Regions from separate parts of the Streptomyces sp. NPDC050423 genome, predicted to be linked through region 1. Evidence: riboswitches for the same ligand, from Rfam matches in the RefSeq annotation. Region 1 holds a riboswitch; each other region holds the start of a gene.
The links. A riboswitch is a leader RNA that binds a small molecule or an ion and turns the genes downstream of it on or off. The one in region 1 is predicted to bind thiamine pyrophosphate.
Positions count from the first base shown of each region.

Region 2: linked by a shared signal. The riboswitch ahead of thiC (phosphomethylpyrimidine synthase ThiC) and the one ahead of AB0I52_RS08625 (thiamine ABC transporter substrate-binding protein) in region 1 are both predicted to bind thiamine pyrophosphate.
Region 3: linked by a shared signal. The riboswitch ahead of thiO (glycine oxidase ThiO) and the one ahead of AB0I52_RS08625 (thiamine ABC transporter substrate-binding protein) in region 1 are both predicted to bind thiamine pyrophosphate.

Region 1 is NZ_JBFAJY010000008.1:53,199-60,701, forward strand. It holds gene AB0I52_RS08595 (aspartate aminotransferase family protein) at 1-42, shown strand, start outside; gene AB0I52_RS08600 (ATP-binding cassette domain-containing protein) at 299-1,036, shown strand; gene AB0I52_RS08605 (hypothetical protein) at 1,018-2,202, shown strand; partial or broken gene AB0I52_RS08610 (hypothetical protein) at 2,311-2,527, opposite strand; gene AB0I52_RS08615 (ABC transporter ATP-binding protein) at 2,529-3,578, opposite strand; gene AB0I52_RS08620 (iron ABC transporter permease) at 3,581-5,194, opposite strand; gene AB0I52_RS08625 (thiamine ABC transporter substrate-binding protein) at 5,281-6,384, opposite strand; TPP riboswitch at 6,467-6,583, opposite strand; gene rlmN (23S rRNA (adenine(2503)-C(2))-methyltransferase RlmN) at 6,625-7,503, opposite strand, start outside.
Region 2 is NZ_JBFAJY010000002.1:156,244-163,746, reverse strand. It holds gene AB0I52_RS02250 (YibE/F family protein) at 1-1,308, opposite strand, end outside; TPP riboswitch at 1,379-1,512, shown strand; gene thiC (phosphomethylpyrimidine synthase ThiC) at 1,505-3,391, shown strand; gene AB0I52_RS02240 (hypothetical protein) at 3,461-4,279, opposite strand; gene AB0I52_RS02235 (metallophosphoesterase) at 4,462-5,520, opposite strand; gene AB0I52_RS02230 (LacI family DNA-binding transcriptional regulator) at 5,694-6,806, opposite strand; gene hisC (histidinol-phosphate transaminase) at 7,178-7,503, shown strand, end outside.
Region 3 is NZ_JBFAJY010000022.1:48,333-55,835, forward strand. It holds gene AB0I52_RS18045 (sulfite oxidase-like oxidoreductase) at 1-34, shown strand, start outside; gene AB0I52_RS18050 (DUF4396 domain-containing protein) at 65-547, opposite strand; gene AB0I52_RS18055 (deoxyribonuclease IV) at 632-1,489, opposite strand; gene pknB (Stk1 family PASTA domain-containing Ser/Thr kinase) at 1,496-3,406, opposite strand; gene AB0I52_RS18065 (thiazole synthase) at 3,529-4,323, opposite strand; gene thiS (sulfur carrier protein ThiS) at 4,326-4,544, opposite strand; gene thiO (glycine oxidase ThiO) at 4,541-5,719, opposite strand; TPP riboswitch at 5,717-5,829, opposite strand; gene AB0I52_RS18080 (FAD-dependent oxidoreductase) at 5,939-7,204, shown strand; gene AB0I52_RS18085 (Rv2175c family DNA-binding protein) at 7,403-7,503, shown strand, end outside.

The sequences.
Region 1 (7,503 bases):
ATCCTGCGGTCCGTGCTGACGGAGGCCTGGACGAAGCTCTGACCGACGGCCCGGCCCGGCTGATCGACCGAGCTCGGCTTGACCACCGCTTGACCGTCACCCGACGGCCCTCCAGCGGTCATTTCATACGGTCCACGCGGCCCGGATGCGCCCAATCGAGTGGGAAGAGGCGCACCCGGGCCGCGTGCTGTGCGCACACCGCGGTCCGAATCCTTACGGTGCCGAGTGACCGATCGGCCCCCTCTTCGTTCCCCCGTACGGGGGAACGGGATATCTGATCTGAACCGAGGTGTACGCCATGGTGGCCCCGCCGGACAACGACGTGATCTGGGCGCGCTCCCTGCACCACTCCCACAACGGCTCACCCGCGCTCGGCGGGGTTTCCCTGGGGATCCGCGACGGCGAGATCCTCGCCGTGACCGGCCCGCGCGGCAGCGGCAAGACCACGCTGCTGCACTGCCTGTCCGGCCAACTGGTGCCCACCCAGGGGGAGGTGTGGTTCAACAGCGTCCCCGTCCACACCATGGGACCCCGGCTGCGCGAACGGCTGCGCCGCGACAAGTTCGGCTGGATCGCCCCCGAGCCCCAGCTCGTCCCTGAGCTGACCACCTGGGAGAACACCGCCCTCCCGCTGCTGCTGCGCGGCGTCTCGCACCGGGAGGCCAAGAAGTCCGCCATGGAGTGGCTGGAGCGCCTCGACATCGGCGGGTGCGCCAGGAAGCGGCCGCACACCCTCCAGCAGAGCCAGCGGCAGCGGATCGCGGTGGCCCGCGCGCTGGCCACCGCCCCCGCGGTGATCTTCGCCGACGAGCCGACCGCGACCCTCCACCGCACCGACCGCACCCATGTGCTGCGCACCCTGACGAGCGCGGCCCGCTCGCACGGCATCACGGTGGTCCTCGCCACGCACGACGCGGAGATCGCCGCCCTCGCCGACCGTGCGGTGCCGCTGCTGGACGGGCGCCGGGTCGCCACGGTCGCCCTGCCGGCCGCAACCGACACGGAGGGCCGCGCGGCGTGCTCGCTCTCCGTCTAGCCCGCGGTTCCCATCCACTGGTCCTGATGCGGCGGCTGCTGGTCGCGGCCGCCTCCGCCGGGGTCGGCTTCCTCCTGCTGTGCACCCTGGGCTACGCCTCCGGGCACCCGGCGCACTCCACCGGTTCCGTGCTGCGCCTGCTGTGGTGCCTCGTACCGCTGGCGGCCACCGTGCAGTTCGCGGTAGCGGTCGCCCGGACCGACCCGAGCACCCGCCCGCGCGCCGGGCTGTCCGCCGTCGGCCTCGGGCCGGTCCGGCTCAGTGTGCTGGCCGCCGTCTCCACCGCGGTCTCGTGCACCCTCGGCTCCGTGGTGGCGCTGCTCTTCTTCCTCCATCTGCGCGGCGACCTGTCGGGGCTGCCGTTCGACGGCGCGGCGGCCGGGCTGCTGGGCGCGGAGGCGTCGCTGCCGCTGGCCGCCGTCCTGGTCCTGCTGACCCTGGTGCCCGCGGCGGCGGCGACGGCGAGCGCGCTGGCGCTGCGCACCAGGCCGGTGCGGGCGGCGGGCATGCAGGACGGTTCGCAGGACCTGCTGCCCGAGGAGCAGGCCCCGGCCCCGGCCGCCCCGCCGACCGGGCTGCCGTGGGGCGTGGCCCTGACGGCCGCCGGTCTCGCGGTCGAGGCGTACGCGAGCCGCGGTTCGTCGGGCAGCCCGTTCCCGCTCCCCGGAAAGCTCGACTCCACTCCGGTCTGGGTCCTGGTGGGGTGGACGCTGACGGCGGTCGGCCTGGCCACGGCCGGCCCCGGGCTGACCCATCTCGCCGGTCGGCTGCTCCAGGCGGTGCGCCCCGGAGCCGTACGCCTGCTGGCCGGGCGGGTGCTGATGGACGAGGCACGCCGGCTCGGCCGGCCGCTGGGCGTCGTCAGCGCGGTGCTGTCGGCCGTCATCGCCGCGTTCGCGCTGTACGGGACGGGTCCCCGGCCCTTCGGACCGCTCACCGCGCTCGGCGCCGTGCTCGTCATCGGCTGCACGACGGCGACGCTGCTGACCTCGGCGCTGGAGGCGAAGCAGGCCCGCGCGGAAACAGCGCGGGCACTGCTGCGGCTCGGCGCCCCGGCCTCGGCGCTGCGGGCCGCGACGGCGCTGCGCGCGGCCGCGCTGCTCCTCGTCTTCGCCCCGCTGACCTGGGCGATCGCCGAGCTGGCCGCTCTTCCGCTGACGCCCTGAGCGGCTGAGCGGCTGAGCGGCTGAGCGGCTGAGCGACCGGACAGACGGCCGCCATGGGGGGCGCCTGCCCGTCGGTCCCTAGCATGAGGCCGTGGAGAACCCGGACGAGACCGCGTCCGCGGGCCCGGCCGCGTGCGCCGTACGGCGCAGGGCTGCCTCGTGGGGGACGTCGCCGACCAGCAGGCAGGAGGGTCGTTCCCGGCACCGCCCGTCGGACCGCGGGCAGCGCCCGGACCGGCGTGTCCCTGCCCTTGCGCGGGACGAGCCGCGCGGCGCAGAGGATCACCCGCCGGTCGTCCAGCCCGTAGCGGCGCCGGACGGCGCTCTCACCGGGGCGGGCCCGGAAGGCGTCGGCGTCCAGCGGGCAGGACGACGCTCTCCGACGCGTCGAAGGTGACGCCGACCCGCGCGCCCTCCTCCGGTGTGGCGCGCAGTGCGCACTCGGCGTCCAGGGCCGGGCCGTGGTCGGGGTTCAGTGTGACGGCGACGTGGTTGCCGCGGAAGGTGCGGGCGCCCACCGTGCAGCTCAGGCCGTCCTCCGGGGCGCCGATCCGGACTCCGGCCGGACGTACCAGCAGATCGCAGGCCCCCTGCGGCGATCCCGCGGGCACCGGCACCTTGCCCCAGTCCGTGTCGGCGGCCTCGCCGGTGACCGTCGCCTCCACCACGTTGTCGAAGCCGAGGAAGCGGGCGACGAAGGCCGATGCGGGACGCTGCCAGACCTCCAGGGGGGTTCCCACCTGGGCGATGCGTCCGTCACGCATCACGACGACGCGGTCGGCCAGCGCGAAGGCCTCGCCCTGGTCGTGGGTGACCGCGAGCACGGTCGTGCCCAACCGGCCGAACAGTGTGCGCAGTTCGACGACGAGGCGTTCGCGCAGGCTGCGGTCCAGCTGACCGAGGGGTTCGTCCAGCATCAGCAGCTTGGGCCGGGGGGCGAGCGCCCGCGCGAGGGCGACGCGCTGCTGTTCGCCGCCGGACAGCGCGGCGACGGCCCGCCGTTCGGCGCCGGGCAGCCCCACCAGATCGAGGAGTTCGGCGACCTTGCGGTCCTGCTCGCTCCGGCTCACGCCGTGCATCCGCAGCCCGAAAGCGACGTTGGCGCCGACGTCGCGGTGCGGGAACAACTGGTGGTCCTGGAACATCAGGCCGAGCCCGCGCCGGTGCACCGGCACCCCGGCCTGGTCCGCTCCGTCGAGCAGTACCCGCCCGCCGTCCGGATGCTGGAGTCCGGCGACCACTCGCAGCAGTGTCGACTTTCCGCTGCCGCTCGGCCCCAGCACGCAGACGATCTCGTGCTCGGCGACCTTCAGGTCCACCGCGTCCAACGCCGGCCGGTCGCCGAAGCGCACGGTGGCCGATTCGAGTGTCAGCATCCCTAGAACTCCCCGGATCGATCGGTGCGGATACGTTCGAGCAGCAGCAGGGACACCGCGCACACGAGCATCAGAATGGTGCTGAGTGCCATCGCCTGGCCGTAGTTGAGCTCCCCGGACCGCCCCAGCAGCCTTGCCACGGCGACCGGGAGCGTCGGGTTGTCGGGCCGTGCGATGAACACCGTGGCGCCGAACTCTCCGAGCGACACGGCGAACGCGAAGCCCGCCGCGACCAGCAGCGCCCGGCGCACCAGCGGCAGATCCACCTCGCGCCAGGCCCGCAGCGGCGAGGCGCCGAGCACCGCGGCTGCCTCGCGCAGCCGCCCGTCCACCGCGCGCAGGACGGGCAGCATGGTCCGTACGACGAACGGCACCCCGACCAGTGCCTGGGCCAGCGGCACCAGGATCCAGGAGGTCCGCAGATCGAGCGGCGGCTTGTCCAGGGTGATCAGGAATCCGAAGCCGACGGTGACGGCGGAGACCCCGAGGGGCAGCATCAGAAGGGCGTCGAAACCCCTGACCAGCCGGCCGGCCCGCCTGGTCAGAGCCGCCGCGGCCAGGCCCCCGACGACCAGTGCGATGACGGTCGCGACCAGCGCGTAGCGCAGCGAGTTCCCGATCGCTTCGAGAGGGGCGACCAGGAACGTACCGCTGTTCGCGTCCGCCGATGCCAGCGCCCGGTAGTAGTCGAGACCGTGGCCGCCGGACACGTCGAGCGAGCGCTCCACCAGTACGCCGAGCGGCAGCAGGATCAGTACCAGCACGGTCAGCAGGACGCCCCCGAGCAGCGCCCACTGGCCCGCGCCGCGCGGCCTGCGGGCGGTCTGTGCCGGGTCGACCAGCTTCAGCGCGGTCTCCCTGCGCCGTACGGTCCAGGCGTGCACGGCGAGGATGGCACCGACCGCGGCGAACTGCACGAGCGTCAGCACGGCGGCCGTGGGCAGGGCGAGCAGCTGTGCGGTCTGGCGGTAGATCTCCACCTCCAGCGTGGAGAATCCTGGGCCGCCGAGGATCTGGACGACACCGAAGGAGGTGAAGGTGAAGAGGAAGACCATCAGCGCCGCGGCGGCCACGGCGGGGCCGAGCGCCGGGAGCGTGACCCGCCGCCAGGCGGCGAACCGTCCGGCACCGAGGACGCGAGCGGCCTCCTCCTGCCGCGGGTCGAGCTGCGACCACAGTCCGCCGACGGTGCGCACGACGACCGCGTAGTTGAAGAAGACGTGGGCCAGCAGGATCGCCCACACCGTGGTGTCGAGCCGTACGCCCCACAGCTCGTCGAGGAAGCCGCCGCGCCCCAGCAACGCGAGGAACGCGGTGCCCACGACGACGGTCGGCAGGACGAACGGCACCGTGACGATCGCCCGCAGCAGTTGCTTGCCCGGGAAGTCGAACCGGGCGAACACATAGGCGCCCGGCAGGGCGATCAACAGGGTCAGCGCGGTCGAGGCGAGCGCCTGCCACAGGGTGAACCAGAGGACATCCAGGATGTCCGGCCGGCTCAGCACCTCACCGAACCGGCCGAACTGCCAGACACCGTCGGCTTTGAGTCCCCGCCCGACGATCGCCGCGACGGGGTAGGCGAAGAACACCGCGAAGAAGGCGACGGGCACGGCCATCAGACCGAGCCGCACCGCGCTCCCGCGCCGTGACCGGGTGCGTGCGGCCTTCCCGCGCGCGCCCGGTCCGCGTACGGGAGTCCTCGCTACTTCACTACGAGCGAGGACCATGACTGGACCCACTGCTCACGGTTCTTGGCGATGGTGTCCGGGGCGACGGTCGCCGGCTTGTCCGCGGTGGCCCCGAACTCCGTGAAGAGTTCCGGCACCTTCGCGCCCTTGGTGACCGGGCTGACGAACATGTTGAGCGGCATGTCCTCCTGGAACTTCTTTCCGATCAGGAAGTCCAGCAGGGCCTTGCCGCCCGCCTCGTTCTTCGCGCCGTCGAGCAGACCGGCGAACTCGATCTGCCGGAAGCATGTCCCGGTGGCGACCCCGGTCGGGGCCGACTTGGGCTGCGGGTCCGCGTACAGCACCTCGACGGGCGGGCTGGAGGCGTAACTGACGACGAGCGGACGGTCGGCCTTGGCCTTCCTGCCGCCCGCGGAGCCGGAGAACTCCTCGTTGTACGCCTGCTCCCAGCCGTCGACGACCTTGACGCCGTTGCTCTTCAGCTTCTTCCAGTAGTCCTGGTAGCCGTCCTCGCCGTAGGTGGCGACGGTGCCGAGGAGGAAGCCGAGACCGGGCGAGGAGGTCGCGGCGTTCTCGGTGACGAGGAGGTTCTTGTACGCGGGCTTCGCCAGGTCGTCGAAGGACTTCGGCGGCGCGAGCTTCTTGTCGGCGAAGTACTTCTTGTCGTAGTTGACGCAGATGTCGCCGGTGTCGACCGGAGTGACCCGGTGCTTTCCGGCATCCAACTGGACGTCGGACGCCACCTGGCCGAGGCCCTTGGCCGCGTACGGCGTGAAGAGACCGTTGTCGAGGGCCCGCGACAGCAGGGTGTTGTCGACGCCGAAGAACACGTCACCGCGCGGCGATCCCTTGGTCAGGATCTCCTGGTTGAGGGCGGCGCCCGCATCCCCGCTCTTCAGCACCTTGACCGTGTATCCGGTCTCCCGGGTGAACTCCTTCAGTACGCCCTTGGACGCGTTGAAGGAGTCGTGGCTGACGAGGGTGACGGTCTTGGATCCGGTGCCCTTGGTGCCGGCGGAGCCGGACGACGAGTCGTCGGAGCCACCGCAGCCGGCGAGCGCGGTCGCGCCGATCGCGGCGGCGACGGCCGACACCGCGATCTTCTTGGTTGTGCTCATGTGATTCCTCCTGGGGGTGACCAGGAAGAGACGCGGCCCTGCCCGCGCCCGGAACGAACCGGAAGCGGGCAGGGCGCAACAGCTTGAGTAAGGTCCGAACTTCCTACCCGGAATGACCCGGGCGAGGTTCAGAGGGTCTGCGGCCAACCTGTCCTTGGTGCCGCACTCTCAGCGCTGTGGCGCTCCCCTGTCGGAATATGAAGTTGGATGCACGCCCAGGCTACACGGCCGGTTTCGGCCTCAGCGCTCGGATGCCGCCAGCTGCCCGCAGGCGCCGTCGATCTCCTGGCCCCGGGTGTCCCGGACGGTCACCGGCACCCCGTGGGCGGCGATGGCCTCGACGAACGCCTTCTCGTCCTCGGGCCGCGAGGCGGTCCACTTCGAGCCGGGCGTCGGGTTCAGCGGGATCAGGTTGACGTGTACCCGCTTGCCCTTGAGGAGCCGGCCCAGCCGGTCGCCCCGCCAGGCCTGGTCGTTGATGTCACGGATCAGCGCGTACTCGATGGAGATACGGCGACCGGACTTCTCCGCGTACTCCCAGGCCGCGTCCAGTACCTCGCGCACCTTCCACCGGGTGTTCACCGGTACGAGGGTGTCGCGCAGCTCGTCGTCCGGGGCGTGCAGCGAGACCGCGAGACGGCACTTGAAGCCCTCGTCGGCGAAGCGCAGCATCGCCGGCACCAGGCCGACGGTCGAGACGGTGATCCCGCGCTGCGACAGCCCCAGCCCGTCGGGCTCGGGGTCGGTCAGCCGGCGGATGGACCCGACCACCCGCTTGTAGTTGGCGAGCGGCTCGCCCATGCCCATGAAGACGATGTTGGAGAGCCGCGCCGGGCCCCCGGGGACCTCGCCGTCGCGCAGGGCCCGCATGCCGTCCACGATCTGGTGGACGATCTCCGCCGTGGAGAGGTTGCGGTCGAGACCGGCCTGCCCGGTGGCGCAGAACGGGCAGTTCATCCCGCATCCCGCCTGCGAGGAGATACACATCGTGACGCGCTCGGGGTAGCGCATCAGGACGGACTCGACCAGCGTGCCGTCGTGCAGCTTCCACAGCGTCTTGCGGGTGGTGTCGTCGTCGCAGCTGATGTGCCGGACCACGGACATCAGGTCGGGGAACAA
Region 2 (7,503 bases), on a different contig from region 1:
TACGGGTGCCGAAGCCCCGGCTTCCGCGCCGACCCCCGTACGGCCCGCGGAGACGACCAGTGCCGCGAGCGCGGTGGTCACCGGCACCGAGGCGACCAGGCCGATCGAGCCGACCAGCGTCCGCACGATCTCCTCCGCCACCAGCTCGCTGTTGGCCACCGTCCCCACGCTGCTCTCGGCGATCGAGAACAGCAGCAGCAACGGAAGCGCGGCGCCCGCATAGGCGAGCACCAGGGTGTTGACCACCGAGGCGATGTGGTCCCTTCCGATCCTGATCCCTGCCCGGTAGAGCTGCTTCGTATTCATCGTCGGGTCCGCCTGATGCAGTTCCCAGACCGCCGACGTCTGGGTGACCGTCACATCGTCGAGCACTCCCAGCGAACCGATGATGACGCCGGCCAGAAGCAGACCGCTCATGTCGATGTGCGGGTACAGGCCGTGGATGAGACCGGTGCTGTCGTCGGTGTTCCCGCTCAGGCTCGCCCAGCCGATGAAGAGCGAGCCGAGCAGCCCGATCAGCAGCAGTGAGATCAGGGTGCCGATGACGGCGACCGAGGTGCGGGCGGTCAGCCCGTGGCAGATGTAGAGGGCGATCAGCATGATGGCGCCGGCCCCGACGACCGCCACGAGCAGCGGATTCGAGCCCTGCAGGATGGCCGGGAGGATGAACAGGGTCAGCACGGCGAACGACAGGGCGAGCGCCACCAGCGCCATGACCCCGCGCAGCCTGCCCACGACGACCACCGCCACGGCGAAGATCCCGGCCAGCAGCGCCATCGGGAACCCCCGGTCCACGTCCGTCACGGAGTACTGGAGGTCATGGGGTGCGTCGGGGGCGTACGCGACCACCACCCCCTGCCCCTCCCGCAGCTGTCGCGGTGCGTCGGGCTGGACGACCTCGATGAATGTGCGCCCCTTGTCCTTGCCGCTCGTGACCTCGACCGTGGCCTTCTCGCAGAGTCCCGCCCCGTCGCCACCGGTGGCCGGGTCCCCCGTCTGCGGCGTGGTCTCGCCGCTGGTGGGCAGCTGGGACGCGTTCACGTCCTTGCAGTCGACCTTGTCGATGTTCACCACCTCGGCCTGCTGGGTCTGCCGGTCGAAACCGACACCGGTGCGCTCGTGCCCCGGCGCACCACCCGGCCAGAGCATCACGAGACCGACGGCGACCGCGACCGCGAACGGGATCAGCACGGCTGCGATCACCTTGCGCAGGTGCTTGGACACGGGGGCGGCGGGGCCGTGGCTGTGGCTGTGCGAGTGGGAGTGCTGAGGGCCCGGCTGTTCGGGAACGATATGGGGGGACGTCACCGGCCGATCATCGCAAGAAGAGCGGGGCCCTCTGTTCAGCACACCCGCGAGGGCGTTAGCGTGGTGGCACCTTTGCACACGCGGGAGCTCGGAGCACCGGGCTGAGAGGGCGCTGATCTCCGTACGTCCGTACGGGACACGCTGCGCCGACCGCCGAACCTGTTACCGGGTAATGCCGGCGTAGGGAGTAGGTCTCATGACCACAGCGGACGCACGCACGCCTGCCTCCAATCAGAGCGACCAGGCCAATCAGAGCGACCAGGCCAATCAGCGCGATGAGGCCGGTCGGAGCGATGAGGCCGGTCGGAGCGACGAGGCCGGGAAGTCCATCGGCTGGCACAAGGGATACGTCCAGGGCTCGCGCCCGGACCTCCGGGTGCCGGTCCGTCAGGTGCACCTCACCAACGGCAAGGACGTGACGCTGTACGACACGTCGGGGCCGTACACCGATCCCGCCGTCGACACCGATGTCCGCCGCGGACTCGCACCGCTGCGGGAGAACTGGATCATCGCCCGCGGCGACACCGAGGAGTACGCCGGCCGGACGGCGCGGCCCGAGGACGACGGGCTCAAGCACACCGCGCCGCGGATGGGGTCTCCCCTGCCCGAGCGAAGCCGAGAGCTCGGGGAAGGACTGCGCAATCTGGACGCCGTCTTCCCCGGCCGTCCGCGCCGGCCGCGGCGCAGCCGGGACGGGCGCCCGGTGACCCAGCTCGGGTACGCCCGCCGGGGCGAGATCACCCCGGAGATGGAGTACGTGGCGATTCGGGAGAACGTCGCGCCCGAGGTGGTGCGCGAAGAGATCGCCGCGGGCCGGGCCGTGCTGCCGGCCAGCGTCAACCACCCGGAGATCGAGCCGATGATCATCGGCAAGCGGTTCCTGGTGAAGGTGAACGCCAACATCGGCAACTCCGCGGTGACGTCCTCCATCGAGGAGGAGGTGGACAAGATGACCTGGGCGACCAAGTGGGGCGCCGACACGGTCATGGACCTTTCCACCGGCCGCAACATCCACACCACCCGTGAGTGGGTTCTGCGCAACTCCCCGGTGCCGATCGGCACCGTGCCCCTCTACCAGGCCCTCGAAAAGGTCGACGGCAGGGCGGAGGAGCTGACCTGGGAGATCTACAAGGACACCGTCATCGAGCAGGCCGAACAGGGCGTCGACTACATGACGGTCCACGCCGGCGTGCGCCTGCCGTATGTGCCGCTGACGGCCCGCCGCAAGACCGGCATCGTCTCCCGGGGCGGCTCGATCATGGCCGCGTGGTGCCTCGCGCACCACAAGGAGTCGTTCCTGTACGAGCACTTCGAGGAGCTCTGCGAGATCCTGGCCTCGTACGACGTGACGTACTCGCTGGGCGACGGGCTGCGCCCCGGATCGATCGCGGACGCCAACGACGAGGCGCAGTTCGCCGAACTGCGCACGCTCGGCGAACTGAACACGGTCGCCAAGCGGTTCGGCGTCCAGACGATGATCGAGGGCCCGGGACATGTCCCGATGCACAGGATCAAGGAGAACATCGACCTCCAGCAGGAGATCTGCGAGGAGGCGCCGTTCTACACGCTCGGCCCGCTGACCACCGATGTCGCGCCGGCGTACGACCACATCACCTCGGGCATCGGCGCCGCGATGATCGCCTGGTGGGGGACGGCGATGCTCTGTTACGTGACGCCCAAGGAGCACCTCGGCCTGCCCAACCGGGACGATGTGAAGACCGGGGTCATCACCTACCGGATCGCGGCCCATGCGGCGGACCTGGCCAAGGGGCACCCGGGGGCGCAGGAGTGGGACGACGCGCTGTCGGACGCCCGGTTCGAGTTCCGGTGGGAGGACCAGTTCAATCTGGCGCTCGATCCGGACACGGCGCGGGGGTTCCACGACGAGACGCTGCCGGCCGAGCCGGCGAAGACGGCGCACTTCTGCTCGATGTGCGGTCCGAAGTTCTGCTCGATGAAGATCTCGCACGACATCCGGCGTGAGCACGGCGGTTCGCAGTCGGAGATCGAGGCGGGCATGGCGGAGAAGTCCAGGGAGTTCGCGGCCGCGGGCAACCGGGTCTATCTGCCGATCGCGGACTGAGGCACGGCGCGTCGTACCGGCGGGCTCGTGCCGGCCGGTACGACGCGCCCGCGTGCGCCCCCGGACCCGTCAGTCCATCTCGTGTTCCGGGCCGCCGAAGTCGGGGCTGGAGAAGTCCGGGCTGGTGAAGGTGGGCCGGGGCGCGGCGGCCGGGCCGTCGTCCGGGCTGGAGAAGTCCGGCCGGCTGTAGCCGATCTTCGGGATGCGGTTGGCCGAGGGGTACGGGGTGCGGGCGGCGGGCGCGGCGCCGGGGTCGGCGAGCGCGTCCCGCAGGAAGGGCAGGATGCCCCGTTCCAGCAGTGCGTGCCGCCAGGCCTCGCGGGCACGCGCCACGTCCTCCGGCAGCTCCTCGCCCGGGTCGTCGACGGCGAGGGAGGTGGAGCCGTTCCGCAGGGCGGTGACGAGGAGGCCGATGGCGGCGATCAGGATGGCGGCCGCGGTGAGCGCCGCGAAGAACCAGCCCGCGCCGACCATGGTCCCCGCGAAGGACGGTGTCGGGCTGAGCATCTTCAGGAGGTAACCGACCAGCAGGAAGATCACCGCGGCCGTGCCGGCGAGCACCGGGGCCAGAACGGTGACGACGGCTCCTATGCCGGCGCCCGACCGGTCGGGATCGCCGGCGCCGGTTCCCCGGGCGGCGTCCTGGTCGGCGGCCGTGGCGCGCAGTTCCTCGCGGGCCTTCACGTAGTGCTCGTACTCGGTGGCGGCCGTGGCGGTGATGAGGGCGGTGGCGGCCATCGCCATGGTGCGCAGCTGTACCGGGTTGAGCCGTTCGCCGACTGCGGCCAGATCTGGTCGTTCATGGGCGTGACGCAGCGCGTCGTCGAGGATCCGCTCGTACTCGGGGCGGTCCTCGGTCAGCAGGTGCGGAGCGCTGTTCATGTGCATCCCCCGATGCTCCGTAGGGCCTGTGTGCCCGATTCGACCGGGCAGTGGGGCGGAAACGGAGGAGAGCCTGCTACTGGTACGCCGATGGTAGAGCGCCCACGGCACAGGGTGACAGGGGGTTTCCGGAAATAGGCCCAGTGGTCGGCATGGTCAGGTCGTTCATGCGTCTTCCCCGAGGGCCGTCAGTCATGCAGGGGGAGTTGGACGACCAGTAGCTTTCCGGCCATGGTCACTCCGCCGTCCATGGCGATGGCGAGCCCGTTCGCGTACACGTGGGGGCCGTCCACCAGCGGGCCCGCGCTGTCCTCGCCGTCCTCGGAGCCGACCTCGCCGAGCAGATACGGAATGGGGCTGTGACCATGGACGACGCGTCGGCCGCCGTAGGCCGCCATCAGCTGCTGGACGGCCTGCGGGCCCGCCTCGTCGCGGAAGGCGAAGCGCTTGGTGAGCTTGCGGAAGAGGTCCCAGCACTCATCGGCGTCGTTCCGCGTCAGAATGGCGTGCACCGTGTCGTTGACGTCCTCGATGGTGGTTCCGTAGTCGAGGTACGCCGTCGTGTCCGAGTGCATCAGCAGATGCCCGTCCTCCTCGACGACCGCGTCGAGCCGGGACATCCACTGGAGGTGGACGTCCTGGAGCCGCTCCATGTCGGTCTTCTGGCCGCCGTTGAGCAGCCAGGCGGCCTGGAAGGTGGCGGTGCCCGCGCCGGAGTTCACCGGGGTGTCGCCGAACCGCTTGGCGCCGAGGAGCAGCAGCTCGTGGTTGCCCATCAGGGCCTTGCAGTAGCCACCCGCGGCCGCGGCCTCGGCGGACAGCCGCATCACGAGGTCGATGACGCCGATGCCGTCGGGCCCCCGGTCGGTGAAGTCGCCGAGGAACCAGAGCCGCGCGTTGCCCGCGGACCAGTTGCGCTCGCCGTCGATCAGGCCCTGCTCGGCGAGGGCGGCGTGGAGCTCGTCCAGATAGCCGTGGACGTCGCCGACCACGTACAGGGGGCCGAGCTCCGGATCCTGGCCGGGCCGCGGTTCGGGCACGGCCCGCACCTGGACGGTGTCGTCGCGGGTGATCACCGGAAGGTCGCGCGCGGTGGGGGTGTACCCCTCCGGCGCCCCACCTTCCGGGAAGGCGTTCCCCGGGCGCGGAGCCGCGGGCGGCGCCGGGGACTGCGCATAGGGCGGTACGCGGAAGTCGCGCAACGTCGCCGTCCGCACCGCGGGTTCCTGACCGGCCCCCTGTGTCATCGACCCCTCCACCACCGTCGCGCCGCCGTACACCTGACGGGCCCTGCTGGTCGGGGCGGTCCGCGGTGTCGTCCGCCCATCATAGGAATGCGAATCGTGCTCTGTGACGCACCAGGGGTGGTGAATCCGAACGCACGCCGGGATATCCGGTCGATTGGTCCCGATTGGTCTGATCAATCCCCCGCCGGCGAGCGCGGCGCGCTGACCGTGGTGCGGGGCGGACGGCGTTGCGAGGACGTCCGGACGATGAGCTCCGTCGGTATCACCTGCTCCACCGGGCCGTCCTGGTCGACGCCTTCGATGGCGTCGATGAGCAGTTGGACGACCGCCGTGCCGATTCTGCGCGGTTTGAGCGAGAGCGTGGTGATGGGTGGCTCGGTCGTCGCGTAGACGGTGGATTCGCTGCAGCAGACCAGCAGCAGGTCCTCAGGGACGCGCAGACCGTACCGGCGGGCCGCCGCGAGCAGATCGGTGCCGTTGGGGTCGAAGAGCCCGTAGACGGCGTCAGGGCGGTCCGGACGGGCCAGCAGGCGGTCGGCGGCCACCGCGCCCGCACACGGGTCGTGAGCGGGGTAGGACTCGTACACGGGATCCTGGCCCACCCGCTCGCACCAGTGGAGGTACGCGGTGGTGGACAGCCGGGTGTACGTGTCGGTGGTGGTGCCGGTGAGCAGCCCGATACGGCGGGCCCCGGCGGCGGCGAGGTGGTCGAGGAGGTCGAGCACGGCGGCCCGGTGGTCGTTGTCGACCCAGGCGGTGACCGGGAGGGTCCCGGCCGGCCTGCCGTCGGAGACGACGGGCAGCCCCTGGCGGACGAGTTCGGTGACGACCGGGTCCTGGTCGGAGGGGTCGATGACGACGGTGCCGTCGAGGGCGACATTCGACCAGACGTCGTGGCGTGAGGTGGCGGGCAGGATGACGAGGGCGTATCCGCGGGCCAGTGCGGCGGAGGTAGCGGCTCTGGCCATCTCGGCGAAGTACGCGAATTCGGTGAAGGTGAAGGGTTCATCCCCGTAGGTCGTCACGGTCAGGCCGATCAGGCCGGACTTGCCGGTACGGAGCGTTCGGGCCGCGGCGGATGGGCGGTAGCCCAAGCGCTCGGCGACCTCGCGGACATGGCGACGGGTGGCGTCCGGGAGCCTGCCCTTGCCGTTGAGCGCGTCGGAGACGGTCGTGATGGAGACTCCGGCGGCGGCGGCCACATCCCGGATGCCTGCTCGTCCCCGCCTGCCGCCGCGCCGGGGGGTCTCCGTCCGGCTCACCTGGTGCTTCCCTGCTGCTGTCATGGCGAGCCGATAGTAGGGCGCGCACGGGTAGTTGGTCTGATCGCATATGCATGCGTTGACAGGCACGTTTCTGCATGGTCATCAGTAGTCAATAGCCTTGTGAATCAAGGGCGTTGTTGGGCAGAACCATCATGTGTGGGGTGTCGGACCGGATGGGCCTGCCGTAAGGGCGATGTTTCGAAGAGGTCTCAACTCACCTCTTCGAGGGACGCGCGCCACGGAGTGAGCCACCGGCGCGCGCCAGGGGGAGGAGCGCTCCCCCTCATTCCGGGGCCCACCGGACGAATCCTCTGTCCCGCCGTTCGCAGCGGCGCTCAATCCTCATAAGGTGAGCAGTATTGATGTGTACAGACGGTCGAGGAGGACCCGCGGTGAGCCAGACGAGCCCCAAGTTGCGCGCCGAGCTGGACGGCGTTCCCGCCTATGTGCCGGGCAAGCCGGCCGCGGCGGACGGACCGGTCGCCTTCAAGCTGTCCTCCAACGAGAATCCGTATCCGCCGCTGCCGGGGGTGATGGAGTCCGCGATGGCCGCGGCCACGCACTTCAACCGCTACCCGGACATGGCCTGCACCGGCCTGATGAACGAGCTGTCCGACCGTTTCGGCGTGCCGGTCTCGCACCTGGCCACCGGCACCGGCTCGGTCGGCGTGGCGCAGCAGCTGCTTCAGGCCACATCGGGGCCTGGCGACGAGGTCAT
Region 3 (7,503 bases), on a different contig from region 1:
CCAGGAGGAGCCGGGGGACGGCCCCGAGCTCTGACCCCCGGCCCCTGCCGGTCCCCGGGCCGCCTCAGTGGTGGTACTGGTGCACCACGGCATGGCCCTTGCCGCGGCCGATCAGCCACTTGTTGACCGGTGTGGTGACGATGAAGGCCACGGCCAGCGAAAGGGTGAGCGTCCCCCAGAACAGCGCGTCCGCGAGTGTCGCGTCCATCGCGCCGGGCCACAGGGCGATCAGCCCGTTGTCGATCAGCTCCATCACCGCGATGGAGAGCGTGTCGGCGGCGAGGGCGACGCGGAACGCCGTACGGAAGTCGACGCCGGCCTTCCGGATGGACCGCAGGGTCAGCGTGTAGCCGAAGAAGAACGCCAGGGCGATCGCGAGGACCATCGTCGGCAGGTTGCCCCAGCCCAACGCCGTGCCGATCACCATGCCGAGCACCTCACCGATGGCGCATCCGGTGAGGCAGTGCAGGGTGGCCTGGGCCGCCGTCGCCCACCGGACGTGCCCCGTGTGCCCCGCGTGGTGTGCGTGCTCCGTGTGCTCCTGCATGTCGATCCCCAATGCCGGATAGCGGTTCGTGTCGACTACAGGAACCGTATACCCCCCTGGGGTATTCCGCCAGGGAGGACCCGATCAGCTCCGGCCGCGCAGCTCCTTCAGCCGGGCCACGTCCGCCGCGTGGCCCTCCTTGCCGCCCGGTGTCTCGATGATCAGCGGTACGCCCTCGGTGGCCGGATGGGAGAACAGCTCCCGGAACGGCTCCGCGCCGATGCGGCCCGCGCCGATGTTCTCGTGCCGGTCCTTGTGGGCTCCGGCCACGTCCTTGGAGTCATTGGCGTGGATCAGCTTCAGCCGGCCCTCGCCGACCGTCTCCACCAGCAGGTCCAGCGTCTGCGCCATCCCGCCGGGACCGGCCAGATCGTGTCCCGCCGCGAAGATGTGGCACGTGTCGAGGCAGATGCCGAGCTTCGGATGGGCGTCGAGCGCGTCGAAGTACGGGCCGAAGTCCCAGGTCCGCGAGCAGAGCGAGAACCCCTGGCCGGCGGTGGACTCCAGCAGCAGGAACGGGTCGTCGTCGTGCGTCAGCTCGTCCAGCAGAGGCCGCATATGGGTGCGCACCTGGGCCAGCGCCTCCTCGCGGGGCCGGCCGTTGGTCGCCGAGCCGGTGTGCACCACGACGCCCAGGGCGCCGATCTCGCGGGCGCGGCGCAGGGAGTGGCGCAGCGAGGTCACGGACTTCTCGACGGTCGCCGCGGTGTGCGAGCCGAAATTGATCAGGTACGGGGCGTGGACGTACGCCGGCACGGACTCGGCGGCGCACTCGGCGCGGAACTGCTCGTCCTGCGCCGGGTTTCCGGGCGAGGTCGCCCAGCCGCGCGGATTGGCGACGAAGACCTGGACGGCCTCCGCGCCCATCTCGCGGGCGTACGGGAGGCCGGCCCTGGCGAGGCCGCCGGCCACCGGTACATGGCCGCCGACAGGGTTGCGCATACGGATCTAGAGTCCCTTGGTCTTGATGGTGATGGTGCTGCCCTCTGGGGCGCGGTCGCCGCCGTCGACGGACTGGCTCGCGACCGTGTCGCTGAAGGAGAGGAACGGGCGGTCGACCTTGACCTCGAAGCCCGCGTCCTCCAGCTCGCTGCGGGCGTCGTCGACGTTCTTTCCGGTGACGTCCGGGACATCGATCATCTGCGGGCCCTTGGAGACCGTCAGCGTGACGGTGTCGCCCTCGGCGGCCTCCTGGCCCTCGGCCGGTGACTGCTCGGCGATGTCGCCCGCGTCCTGGGGGGAGTTCACCCGGCCGGGCAGCACCTTGGCCTTCAGTCCCTCCTCGTCCAGCGCGTCGGTGGCGTCCTCGACGGAGAGGCCGGTGACGTCGGGGACGTCGACCGGGCTGCCCTTGGACACCACGATCGCGACCGCGCTGTCCGCGTGGCGCTCGGTGCCCGCCCCGGGATCCGTCCGCACCACCTCACCGGCCGCCGCGTCCTCGCTGAACTCCTTGGTGGTCATGCCGGGCACCAGGCCCGCCTTCGTCAGCTTCCGCCTGGCCTCGGCCAGCGTGATGCCCTCGACATCGGGCACCTCCACGATCTCGGGCCCGCGCGAGACGACGAGTGTCACCGAGCCGTTGCCCCGGATCCGGGCGGCCGACTTCGGGTCGCTGTTGATCACCTTGCCGCGGTCGACGGTGTCGCTGTAGGCGCGCTCGACGCCCTTCAGTTCGAGGCCGGCGTCCGACAGCCGTCCCTTGGCCGCCTGCTCGCTCTGGCCGAGCACCGAGGGGACGTGGGTGAACTGTCCGGAGTTGATGTACCAGACGCCGCCGCCGATCCCCAGGACCAGCAGCACGGCGACGACCGCGGCGACGATGCCGCGCCGCGGCCCGCCGAGGAGCCCGGCCCGCCGGTCCGGCGGCAGCGGCGGGGACATCTCCAGCCGGCTGGTGTGGTGGGCGGTTCCCTGGCCGGGCGGCAGCACCCGCGGAATCACGCTCGTGCGGTCCTCGGCGGCGTCGCGCACCTCTGCCAGGGCCTGCGGCGGTACGGCGTCCAGCTGGGCGTCGGTGAGGCCGGCGCGGGCCTGTCGGGACTCGGCGAGCAGGGCCACCGCGTCGAACGGCCGGACCTCGGGGTCACGCGCGGTGGCGCTCGCCACCAGCTCGTCGAGCTCGGGTGCGAGCCCCGGGACGAGGGCCGAGGGAGCCGGGACGTCCTCGTTCAGATGCTGGTAGATGACCTGGGCGGGGGAGTCACCGGTGTGCGGCTTGGCGCCGGTGAGCATCTCGTACAGCACCACCCCGCACGCGTAGACATCGGCGCGGGTGTCCGCGGTGCCGCGCTCGATCTGCTCGGGGGCGAGATAGGAGACGGTGCCCAGGACGGACCCGGTGGTGTTGGTGACCGTGCCCACGGCCCGTACCAGGCCGAAGTCGGCGACCTTGACCCGGCCGTCGTCGCCTATGAGTACGTTCTCCGGCTTCATGTCACGGTGTACGAAGCCCGCCCGGTGCGCGGCACCGAGCGCGGCGAGCACCGGCTCCAGGATGTCCAGCGCGGCCCGCGGCTGCAGTGCGCCGCGCTCGCGCAGCACATCGCGCAGCGTGCAGCCCGCGACGTACTCCATGGCCAGGTATACGTACTGCCCCTGGGCCCCCTGGTCGAAGACCCCGACCACATTGGGGTGCGCGAGCCCCGCCACCGACTTGGCCTCGCGGATGAAGCGCTCGACGAACGAGGCGTCGGCCGCGAGCGCCGGGTGCATCACCTTGAGGGCGAGCACCCGGTCGAGGCGGGTGTCCATGGCCCGGTAGACCGTGGCCATGCCGCCCACGGCGATGCGGGCATCGACGCGGTAGCGGCCGTCGAGCAGCTGCCCGACGAGAGGGTCCTGGAGGGTCGTATCCACGCAGGGAGTCTACGAGCCGCCGCGGACACGACCGACGGGCCGGGGCGATCCTGGGGTCGTACTGCAGCCGAGCCGTGACAGGGACACGCGATCCACCGCCGCCGGAGCCGCGGTACCCGGTGTCAGAACGCCGGGCGTTCCGGGTCCAGCGCCGCCAGCCCCGCCACCGGCGACGACGCCTCGGCGAAGTGCCGGCGCGGTATCCGCCCCGCGCGGTACGCCAGCCGCCCGCCCTCCACCGCGTGACGCATCGCGGCGGCCATCAGCTCGGGCTCCTGGGCCCGGGTCACCGCCGAGGCGAGCATCACGGCCGCGCACCCCAGCTCCATGGCGAGCGCCGCGTCCGAAGCCGTCCCGGCGCCCGCGTCCAGGATCACCGGGACCCGGGCCTGCTCGACGATCAGCTGGAAGTTGTGCGGATTGCGGATGCCCAGCCCCGAGCCGATGGGGGAGCCGAGCGGCATGACCGCCGCGCACCCCACGTCCTCCAGCTTCCGGGCCAGCACCGGATCGTCATTGGTGTACGGCAGCACGGTGAAACCGTCGTCCACCAGGATCTCCGCGGCGTCCAGCAGTTCGACCGGGTCGGGCAGCAGGGTCCGCTCGTCGGCCACCACCTCCAGCTTGACCCAGTCGGTGCCGAGCGCCTCGCGGGCCAGCCGGGCGGTGAGCACGGCCTCGCCCGCCGTGAAGCAGCCCGCAGTGTTCGGCAGGACGCGGACGGCGAGCCGCTCCAGTACGCAGAGCACGGAGCCCCGCACGGTCGGGTCGAGGCGGCGCATCGCGACGGTGGTCAGCTCGGTGCCGGAGGCGATCAGTGAGCGTTCCAGCACATCGAGGCTGGGCGCCCCGCCCGTTCCCATGATCAGCCGGGAACCGAGGACGGCGCCCCCCAGGGCGAAGAGGTCGTCGGGCACGGTCAGCCTCCCTGGACCGCGGTCAGGACCTCGACCCGGTCGCCGTCGGCGAGCACCGCGGCGGACCACCGGCCGCGCGGCACGACGGTCTCGTTCAGCGCGGCCGCGACACCCGAGGGCGCCTCGGTCAGGGTCGCCACCAGGGCGTCCAGGGTGGTGCCCGCGGCGACGGCGACGGCCTCGCCGTTCACGGACACGGAGAGGGCGAGGGGTGCGGTCATGCGGGCTGCTCCTGTCGTACGGGGGTGGCGGCCGCGAAACGGCCGGGGGAGAAGGGGCGGGCCACCTCGGGCAGCTCGCCGCCGGCCAGCAGCTGCGCCATGGCGTCACCGGTGACCGGAGTGAGCAGCACCCCGTTGCGGTGGTGGCCGGTGGCGAGGTGGAGGCCGGGCAGCGCGGTGCGGCCGAGCAGCGGGGCGTTGTCGGGGGAGGCGGGGCGCAGACCGGCCAGGGTCTCGGTGAGCGGCAGCTCGGTGATGCCGGGCACCAGCTCGTGGGCGTCGCGCAGCAGCTCGTACACCCCGCCCGCCGTGACGGTGGTGTCCCAGCCCATTTCCTCGCTGGTGGCGCCGATCACCAGCTCGCCGTTCTCGCGCGGCACGAGGTAGACGTGGCTGCCCCGGACCACGGCCCGCACGGTGCGGCTGAGGAAGGGGGCGTACGCGGTGGGTACGGTCAGCCGCAGCACCTGGCCCTTGACCGGGCGGACGGGCGGCAGGACGTGGTCCGGCACCCCCGCGAGCCGGCCGCTGAGGCTGCCGGCGGCGAGCACCACCTGATCGGCCGTCGGCTCCGAACCGTCGGTGAGTACGGCCCCGGTGGCCCGGTCCCGCACCACCGAGAGCCGTTCGGCCCGGTGGCGGTGGAAGACGACCCCGGCCCGCTCGCACGCCGTCAGCAGCGCGGCGGCCAGCCGGCGCGGGTCGACCTGGTGGTCGCCGTCGACCCGCAGTCCGCCGCGTACGCCCGGCGCGAGCATCGGCTCCAGGCGCCGGCACTCACGGCCGGTGAGCCATTCGGTCTCCAGCCCCGACCGGCGCTGGAGCTCGTGCAGTTCCCGCAGATGGGCGCGGTCGTCGGTGTCCAGCGCGACGGCCAGGGTGCCGCAGGCGCGGTAGCCGATGTCCTGTCCGCTCGCGGCCTCCAGCTCGGCCGCGAACGCCGGATAGCGCGCGGCGGAGTCGACGTTGAGACCCAGCAGCAGCTCTTCGCCGTAGTGCAGTTCGGTGACGGCGGCCAGCATCCCGGCCGCGACCCGGGCGGCCCCGCCGCCGGGACCGGGATCGACGACCGCGGTGGCCAGGCCGCGCTGCGCGGACCGCCAGGCGGTCACCAGGCCGATGATGCCGCCCCCGATGACGAGGACGTCGGACCCGCTCGCGCGGTGGGTGCGCATGGGCATCCAGCCCCTCCCTTCGCCGGCATGACCCGGATCAGGTTCGTACGGTCGAAGGCCGTCCAGCCTCCCTCTCAGCCCGGTGCGTCCGGGCTCCCGCGAGTGCTTTACGTGGGCCACCCTAGACCCCGTCCCGCGGAGGGTCCCGGGAGGGCGGTGGGTGCGAGCACGGCGGCGGACCTCTTTCCTGACGGTTCGTCAGATGATTAAGGTGGACGGGTGAACGAGCAGCAGCGGGCAGAGCGGCCGGAGCGGCAGTCGGAGCGGGCGGGGCGGCGGGTGGTCGTCGTCGGCGCGGGCATGGCGGGCGTGCAGACGGCGGTGGCCCTGCGGGAGCAGGGCTTCACCGGCGCCGTCACCCTGATCGGAGCCGAACCCCATCAGCCCTACGACCGTCCCCCGCTGTCCAAGGCGGTACTGCTCGGCAAGGCCGAGGAATCCGCCTTCGACATCGACTTCGAGGCACTGGGCATCGCGCTGCGGCTGGGCCACGAGGTCACCGGCCTGCGCGCCGCAGACCACGAGCTGGACACCTCCGCGGGGCCCGTCCCCTACGACGTCCTCGTCATCGCCACCGGCGCCGAACCCGTCGTGCTGCCGGGTTCCGGGGGCGTGCCGGGCGTCCATCTGCTGCGCACCCTGGACGACGCGGCGCGGCTGCGGCCCGTCCTGGAGGCGCGGCACACCGTGGTGGTCGTCGGCGCGGGCTGGATCGGCGCCGAGTTCGCCACCGCGGCCCGCGCCGCGGGCTGCGAGGTCACCGTCGTCGAGGCCGCCGAACGCCCCCTCGCGGGCGCCCTGCCCGCCGAGGTCGCCGCTCCGATGGCCGCCTGGTACGCGGAGAGCGGCGCCGCACTCCTCACCGGGGCGCGGGTGGCCCGCGTCGAGCCCGGCGGCGTGGTCCTGGCGGACGGGCGCACGCTCCCGGCCGACGCGGTCGTCGTCGGGATCGGCGCACGGCCCGCCACCGGCTGGCTGGCCGGCTCCGGCGTCGGGCTCGGGCCCGACGGATCGGTGACCGCCGACGCGGCGCTGCGCACCTCGCTGCCCGACGTGTACGCCGTCGGCGACTGTGCCTCGTTCCCGTCCGCGCGCTACGGGGTGCGTCTGCTGGTCCACCACTGGGACAATGCCCTCCAGGGGCCCCGGACCGCTGCCGCCCAGATCATCGGCGCGGCCGGCGGGGACGGGGCGGAGTCGCCCGCCTATGACCCCGTGCCGTACTTCTGGTCCGAGCAGTTCGGCCGGTTCGTCCAGTACGCGGGTCACCACGACGGCGCGGACACCCTGCTGTGGCGCGGCGATCCGGCCGGCCCCGCCTGGTCGGTGTGCTGGCTGCGCGACGGCGTCCTGGTCGCGGTGCTCGCCGTAGGCCGGCCGCGCGACCTGATCCAGGGGCGCAAGCTCATCGAGGCGGGCACCCGGCTCGATCCGGAGCGGGCCGGTGACGCGTCCGTACCGCTGAAGTCGGCGGCCCGGCAGTAGGAGCCCGCACCGCCGGTGCCGTCCGGTCGGCCGACGGGGCCTGCACCGAAACGGACACCGGAGCCCGGCACTCGCCCTCCCCGACGGCCGCCCGTGGCCGGCTCGCGGCCGGCCGCCGGCGCCACTGCCGCGCCGCGCGAGGCCCTGAAGGGCTGAGTCCGGGTATCGGCTGTCAGTCCGGGATGGCAGGCTTGTCCCGTGACCGAGATTGACGCAAAGATCGATGCTCTCGTCCCTGCCTGGCTCTACCTTCCCGATATCGCCGAAATGTTCGATATCGAGGTGACGCGTGTGCGGCA